Regions from separate parts of the Cupriavidus sp. SW-Y-13 genome, predicted to be linked through region 1. Evidence: riboswitches for the same ligand, from Rfam matches in the RefSeq annotation. Region 1 holds a riboswitch; the other holds the start of a gene.

The links. A riboswitch is a leader RNA that binds a small molecule or an ion and turns the genes downstream of it on or off. The one in region 1 is predicted to bind glycine.
Region 2: another riboswitch for glycine. It lies ahead of gcvT (glycine cleavage system aminomethyltransferase GcvT); the one in region 1 lies ahead of GA566_RS26515 (D-amino acid dehydrogenase).

Annotation. Positions count from the first base shown of each region.
Region 1 is NZ_WHLX01000002.1:2,470,817-2,474,217, reverse strand. It holds gene GA566_RS26525 (PepSY domain-containing protein) at 245-511, shown strand; gene GA566_RS26520 (cytochrome b/b6 domain-containing protein) at 514-1,068, shown strand; glycine riboswitch at 1,127-1,236, shown strand; gene GA566_RS26515 (D-amino acid dehydrogenase) at 1,413-2,678, shown strand; tRNA gene GA566_RS26510 (tRNA-Leu) at 2,890-2,976, opposite strand; gene GA566_RS26505 (diguanylate cyclase domain-containing protein) at 3,061-3,401, opposite strand, start outside.
Region 2 is NZ_WHLX01000001.1:3,416,808-3,420,208, forward strand. It holds gene GA566_RS15370 (UvrD-helicase domain-containing protein) at 1-396, opposite strand, end outside; gene GA566_RS15375 (glycine zipper 2TM domain-containing protein) at 709-933, shown strand; glycine riboswitch at 1,002-1,092, shown strand; glycine riboswitch at 1,114-1,233, shown strand; gene gcvT (glycine cleavage system aminomethyltransferase GcvT) at 1,319-2,446, shown strand; gene gcvH (glycine cleavage system protein GcvH) at 2,560-2,940, shown strand; gene gcvP (aminomethyl-transferring glycine dehydrogenase) at 3,017-3,401, shown strand, end outside.

The DNA of each region.
Region 1 (3,401 bases):
TTATTCGTAGTATTTCTCCGGGAAAACCCTAGCCCGGCGGGCGATTGTCCCACACTACGAACAATGATGAAGTCCACGCTCTTAGTGTGGACATTACGGGACGATGACATCGGGGTGACATTCACAGTAGCGAGCGATGTACTCGGCGCATGCCGTCCACCGGGAAAGCGATGACATGAAACGTGTCTCATTCCAGAATACGATGCGAGACATCGCCCGAATGGGTAAATCGGAGGAGTCATTCATGTACAAGTTCGCAGCCTTTGCCCTCGCTGGCCTATTCTCCTCGGCAGCGTTCGCTGGCGCCAACTGCGCCAAGCACCCCAAGGCCGAATGGATGCCGGAGGCTGACGCCAAGGCCAAGATCGCGGCCCAGGGCTACAACATCAAGAAGTTCAAGGTGGACGGCAACTGCTACGAGATCTACGGCACCACCAAGGACGGCAAGAAGGCCGAGATTTATTTCGACACGAAGACGCTCGACATCGTGAAATCGGAAATCGAGAAGTAAGCATGTCCACGCCGGCGGATCGCATGGAGCGGTCCGATACGCTCGCCGTATGGGATCTGGCCGTCCGCTTCACGCACTGGAGCGTGGCGGCCATCGTCCTGTTCGATATCTTCGATGACTCCGGCGACCGCCTGCACCGTGTGCTGGGCTATGTGGCGGCCGGATTGGTACTGTTTCGGATTCTCTGGGGATTTGTCGGCACCGAGCACGCGCGCTTTGGTGCCTGGCTGCCGCGTCCGGCTGGCGTGCTGCTCTATGCCCGGGCATTGCTGCGTGGCCGCGCGCCGCGCCATCTCAGCCACACGCCGCTCGGCGCCGTGATGATGCTCGCCATGTGGGCGCTGATCCTTGGCCTCGCCGTCACGGGATGGATGTCCCGGCTCGATCCGTTCTGGGGCGAGGACTGGCCCATCGACATCCATCGATGGATGTCGAACACGCTGCTCGGGCTGGTCGTCGTCCACGTAATCGCGGCCATCGCCATGAGCCTCAAGCTGCGCGAGAACCTCATAGCGGCGATGCTCACCGGCCGCAAGCGTCGCGCCTCGGATCGTTGATATCGCTCAATGGACATAGCCGAAATCTTAAAACCTGTGGCATAGTGCCTCACGTTGTCCCGTGATATCGGGAGAGCCCGTGCCAGTCCGACTCGATCCGACAGGCAGCACGGCGCCGAAGGAGCAACCGCCCCGGAAACTCTCAGGCAAAAGGACCGATATCGCCAATGCACTCTGAAGAACCACGGCTCTCACGTCGGCCGCTGGTACCGAAGGAGCAAGCGATGTGTGCCGTCCTCCGCGACCGGCGCCGCGCGAATCTCTCAGGTCAAGGACAGAGGGGGCGTCTATCCGCGCATGGGGCGCGGTGGACTGCCATCCCTTGACGTCCTCGCGACCTTCTCATGAAAACCATTGCAGTGATCGGCGGCGGTATTACCGGCGTCACGACCGCTTACGCCCTCGCCAAGCGCGGATTCTCCGTCACGCTCTTCGAACGCCATCGCTATGCGGCCATGGAGACATCGTTCGCCAATGGCGGACAGCTATCGGCATCGAACGCCGAAGTCTGGACGCACTGGTCCACGCTCGTTAAGGGTGTGAAGTGGATGCTCCGCAACGATGCGCCGCTGCTGGTCAACCCGCGCCCTACGTGGCACAAGTTGAGCTGGTTCGCCGAGTTCATCGCGTCGATGCCGCACTATCGCAGCAACACCGTGGAGACGGCGCGGCTTGCCATTGCCGCACGCCAGCACCTGTTTGCCTGGGCGGATGCGGAAGGTATCGATTTCGATCTGAAGCGGCGCGGCATCCTGCATATCTATCGCAACAAGTCGGGGTTCGATCATGCCGGGCGCGTGTCGACGCTGCTGGCCGAAGGCGGACTGGAGCGGCGCGCGGTCACGCCTGCGGAGATGCGCGATATCGAGCCGACGCTGGCCGGCAAGTTCTACGGTGGGTACTACACCGAGAGCGATGCCACCGGCGATATCCACAAGTTCACCAGTGGGCTCGCGGCGGCCGTGCAGCGGCTGGGCGTGACTACGCTATACAACCAGGACGTGCGCACGCTATCGACCACAGGCCGACGCGTCACCGTGGTATCCGCCGAAGACGGTCTGCCCTCATCGCGCGAGTTCGACGGCATCGTGGTGTGCGCTGGCGTGGCGAGCCGCACCTTTGCGCAGCAGCTTGGCGATCGCGTCAACATCTATCCGGTGAAGGGTTACTCGATCACGGTCAACCTGAACGATGCCGAGAGCCAGGCCGGCGCGCCTGTTGTGAGCCTGCTCGATGATGAAACCAAACTGGTCACTAGCCGGCTGGGTGTCGATCGTTTTCGGGTGGCGGGCACGGCGGAGTTCAATGGCATCAATCGCGATATCCGCGCCGATCGCATTCGTCCGCTGATCGACTGGGTGCACGCATGTTTTCCTGCGGTGAGCACACGCAGCGTCGTGCCCTGGGCCGGGCTGCGCCCGATGATGCCGAACATGATGCCGCGCGTGGGCAGGGGTCATGCGGCCAATGTGTTTTACAACACGGGGCATGGGCATCTGGGATGGACGCTGTCAGCGGTGACGGCCGAGATGGTGGGAGATGTGGTGCGGGGGGCTGGGGCTGAGGTGGTGGTGGCTGGGGGCGAGGTGGGGGGTAGTGCGGTTGCCTGAATCGCCTGATGGTGTGCTCCCCTCTCCCGCATGGCGGGAGAGGGGTTGGGGGAGAGGGCTGGAGGTACAAATTGCTACGTGGTCGGCAAGCAGAGCCTCCGGCCCTCTCCCCCGCCCCTCTCCCATTTCATGGGAGAGGGGAGCAAACCAACAGCATTTGGGGCGCACAAATGAAAAACCCCCGCTCTTACGAGCGAGGGTTTATCTGAATTGGTGCCCAGAAGAGGACTCGAACCTCCACAGTGTTGCCACCGCTAGGACCTGAACCTAGTGCGTCTACCAATTCCGCCATCTGGGCTTCGTATCGCTGCATTGCTGCGTCGATGCGAGCCGCGAATTCTACAGAAGACTTGGCAATTTGCAAGCCCTTTTCGCGCGATGGTCACAATCCGGTGTTTTGCACGCCGAGGGACAGGCTGCCGTCGAGCACATACCGGTTACGCCCCGCGCGCTTGGCGCGGTACATCGCGCTGTCGGCGCGGTGCAGCAGTGGCTCCAGGCGAGGCGCCTCCGGCAGTGTGCAGACGGCGCCCACACTGATCGTCACGAAGGGCTGCACTGGCGTGCCGTTGTGCGGAATGCCAAGGTCTCGCACCGATGCCACCAGCCCGCGGGCAACACTGCGTGTCTCGTCCACGTTCGAATTCGGCAGCACCACGGCGAACTCCTCGCCGCCCAGGCGCGCGCAGAACTGGTCGTCGCGCAGCACGCCGTTCAGTGCCG
Region 2 (3,401 bases), on a different contig from region 1:
ACTCAACTGCTCCTGCACGAGTCCGAAGCAGTCGTCCGAATCCATGATCGAGAATTGCGGCTTCAGGCCCACATGCTCGGCTTCCATGCGCAGAATTTGCACGCCGAGCGAGTGAAACGTACAAACGGTCAGCTGCTTGAGTGGAATACGCTTCCCTTCGCGCGTGGTCTTTCCCTCCATGAGCTTGCTGATGCGCTCCTGCATCTCCTTGGCCGCCTTGTTCGTGAACGTGACGGCAGCAATGTGACGCGGCTCGAACCCCTTGTCCTCGATCAGATGCGCAATTTTCTGCGTGATCACGCGCGTCTTGCCGGAACCCGCCCCGGCCAGCACAAGGCAAGGGCCGTCCAGATAGCGAACGGCTTCGGATTGCGCGGCGTTGAGTCCGTGGGTCATGGGGCGGGAAGAGGAAAGCGGGGACGAGAACCGGGAAGGGCGGAAATGCCGAACTCGGCACGCGGTCAGCCACGCGCCGAAGGCGACGATGCTACCACGCGGCAAGGTGGCTGACAGGGCCTGTCGGAGGGTGTCCGACGGCACCCGTTTCACGCTGGTAACAATCGTAAATCGGGCGGGCCCTGCCTGGTGACGGGGCATGGAGTTTGCCTCTCTCCCGTACGGCCGAGCAGGTTGGCAGTCACAACGGTGCACGGCAAACCTTCCGGATATCGGAACGTATCGGAATCCATTCGAATCAAGGAGCCAATCATGAACACCCTTCGCACGCTCTCGAAAGTCGCGCTGATCGGCGCTACGCTGGTCGGCTTTGCCGGTTGCGCGGACATGACGCCGAAGCAACGGAATACCGCCATCGGCGCCGGTGCGGGCGCGCTCGGCGGCGCGGTGCTGACCAACGGCAGCGCCTTGGGTACGATCGGCGGCGCGGCTGCCGGTGGCGTCATCGGCAATGTCGTAACCAAGGACAACCGCTGACCGAACGGGGGGACCGCAGCGCGCGACGGGACGGTTTGACAAAGCCAGACCGCTCCCGTACATTCACGCGCATCTGACCGGGAGAGCGCGCATCACGCATTGCGCCGCCGAAGGGGAATCACCCGAAAACTCTCAGGCACCATGGACCGGTCGGATCGGCATGCAACATGCACACGATGCATGCCGCACTCTGGAGAGCGACATCCGCCGCAGCTGGAAGGCCGGCGAGCATGTCCACCGAAGGGGCGCACGGAGCCACGGCTTCGTAATCTCTCAGGTATCGAGGACAGAGGGGTCATCCGCCGCAGCGGACTGGTTGCACATTGGTGCGGCCGGCATGCGGCGGGTGACCCTTTTTTCGTTTTCGAATTGCCCGAGGATATCCATGACGCTCCAGGCCACGCCCCTCAACGCCATTCATCGCGCCCTCGGCGCCCGCATGGTCGATTTTGGCGGTTGGGACATGCCGGTCAACTACGGCTCCCAGATCGAGGAACACAACGCAGTCCGCTCGGACGCCGGCATGTTCGACGTCTCGCACATGTGCGTGGTCGATCTCCATGGCGCGAACACCCGCACCTTCCTGCGCGGCCTGCTGGCCAACAACGTCGACAAGCTCCAGACACCGGGCAAGGCCCTGTATTCCTGCATGCTCGACGAGAAAGGCGGTGTCATCGACGACCTGATCGTCTACTTCTTTGCCGAGGATTATTTCCGGCTCGTGGTCAATGCGAGCACGGCCGTCGGCGATATCGAATGGATCCGTTCGCGCAACAGCGAGACCGGCAGCGGCGTGACTATCAACCCGCGCCGTGGTGACGTGGCACCAGCAGGGTTCAGCGCACTGGCCATCGTCGCCGTGCAGGGTCCGAACGCACGCGCCAAAGTCTATGCAGCCTTCCCCTCCACCCAGCCCGCCGATGCCCTCAAGCCATTCAACGCGCTGGTCGTGCAGGACCCGGCCATGGGCGAACTGATGGTGGCGCGCACGGGCTATACCGGCGAAGACGGCTTCGAACTGGTGGTGCCGGCCGAGAACGTCGCCGGTATCTGGGAAAAACTCGTGGCAGCCGGTGTGAAGCCTGCCGGCCTGGGCGCACGCGACACCCTGCGCCTGGAAGCCGGCATGAACCTGTACGGCCAGGACATGGACATCCATACGTCGCCGCTCGACGCCGGGCTGTCGTGGACGGTCGATCTGCAAAGCGAACGCGACTTCACCGGCAAGGCTGCGCTGACCGCTGGCGGCCAGAAACGCGCGTTCCTGGGCCTGATCCTGCGCGACAAGGGCGGCGTGCTGCGCGCGCACCAGAAAGTCGTCACCGCATCCGGCGACGGCGAAATCACCAGCGGCACATTCAGCCCGTCGCTGTCCCAGTCCATTGCCTTTGCCAGTCTGCCGAAGGACATCGTGCCGGGTGCGGAAGTCCAGGTAGAGATCCGCGACCGCAAACTGACCGCGACTGTGGTTAAACTGCCGTTTGTGCGCAATGGCAAGGCACTCGTGAGCTGAGGCATCGGCCCCCGCTTCACACCAACGGTCGCCCTTCCACCCGTTCCGCTCGAGCCCACATGCCGCGGGCGGGTGAATGAAACAAGAAACACACTGTATCCCGGAGAACCCTCATGAATTTCCCCGCTGACCTGAAGTACACCGAGTCGCACGAATGGGTGCGCGTCGAAGCCGACGGCACGCTGACCATCGGCATCACCGACCACGCACAAGACGCGCTGGGCGACATCGTTTTCCTGGAACTGCCCGAAGTGGGCAAGTCGGTTGGCGCAGGCGACGCGCTGGCCGTGGTGGAGTCCGTGAAGGCGGCTTCCGACATCTACGCCCCGGTGGCCGGCGAAGTCATCGCCATTAACGACGCGGCTTCGGCATCGCCGGAATCGGTCAATGCCAACGCCTTCGACGCGTGGCTGTTCAAGATCAAGCCGGCCAACGGCGACGATGTGAACGGCCTGATGAACGTCGACGCCTACAAGGCCAGCGTCGGCGCCTGATCGCGCTGATTGTCCGATGCCGCGCGTGGCGGCAGGCTGACCACCTGCCCCGCGCGCTCCACGAGATTTCCTTGCCATGAACGCCCCGTTTCCCATGAACGCTGCCGCCCAAGCTGCACGGCCCACGCTGGCCGAACTGGAGGCGCGCGACGCCTTCGCCGCCCGCCATATCGGGCCCGATACCGCCGAACAGCAGCACATGCTCAAGCTGCTCGGTTTCCACAGCACCGCCGCGCTGATCGATGCCGTGGTGCCTGCCGCCATCCGTCGCCGCGATGGCATGTCGCTGGGCGAATTCACCGCCCCGCTGACCGAGGAAGCCGCGCTGGCCAAGCTGCGCGGCCTGGCCAGCAAGAACCGCGTGCTCAAGAGCTTCATCGGGCAGGGGTACTACAACACGCTCACGCCCGGGGTCATCCTGCGCAACGTGTTTGAAAACCCGGCGTGGTACACCGCCTACA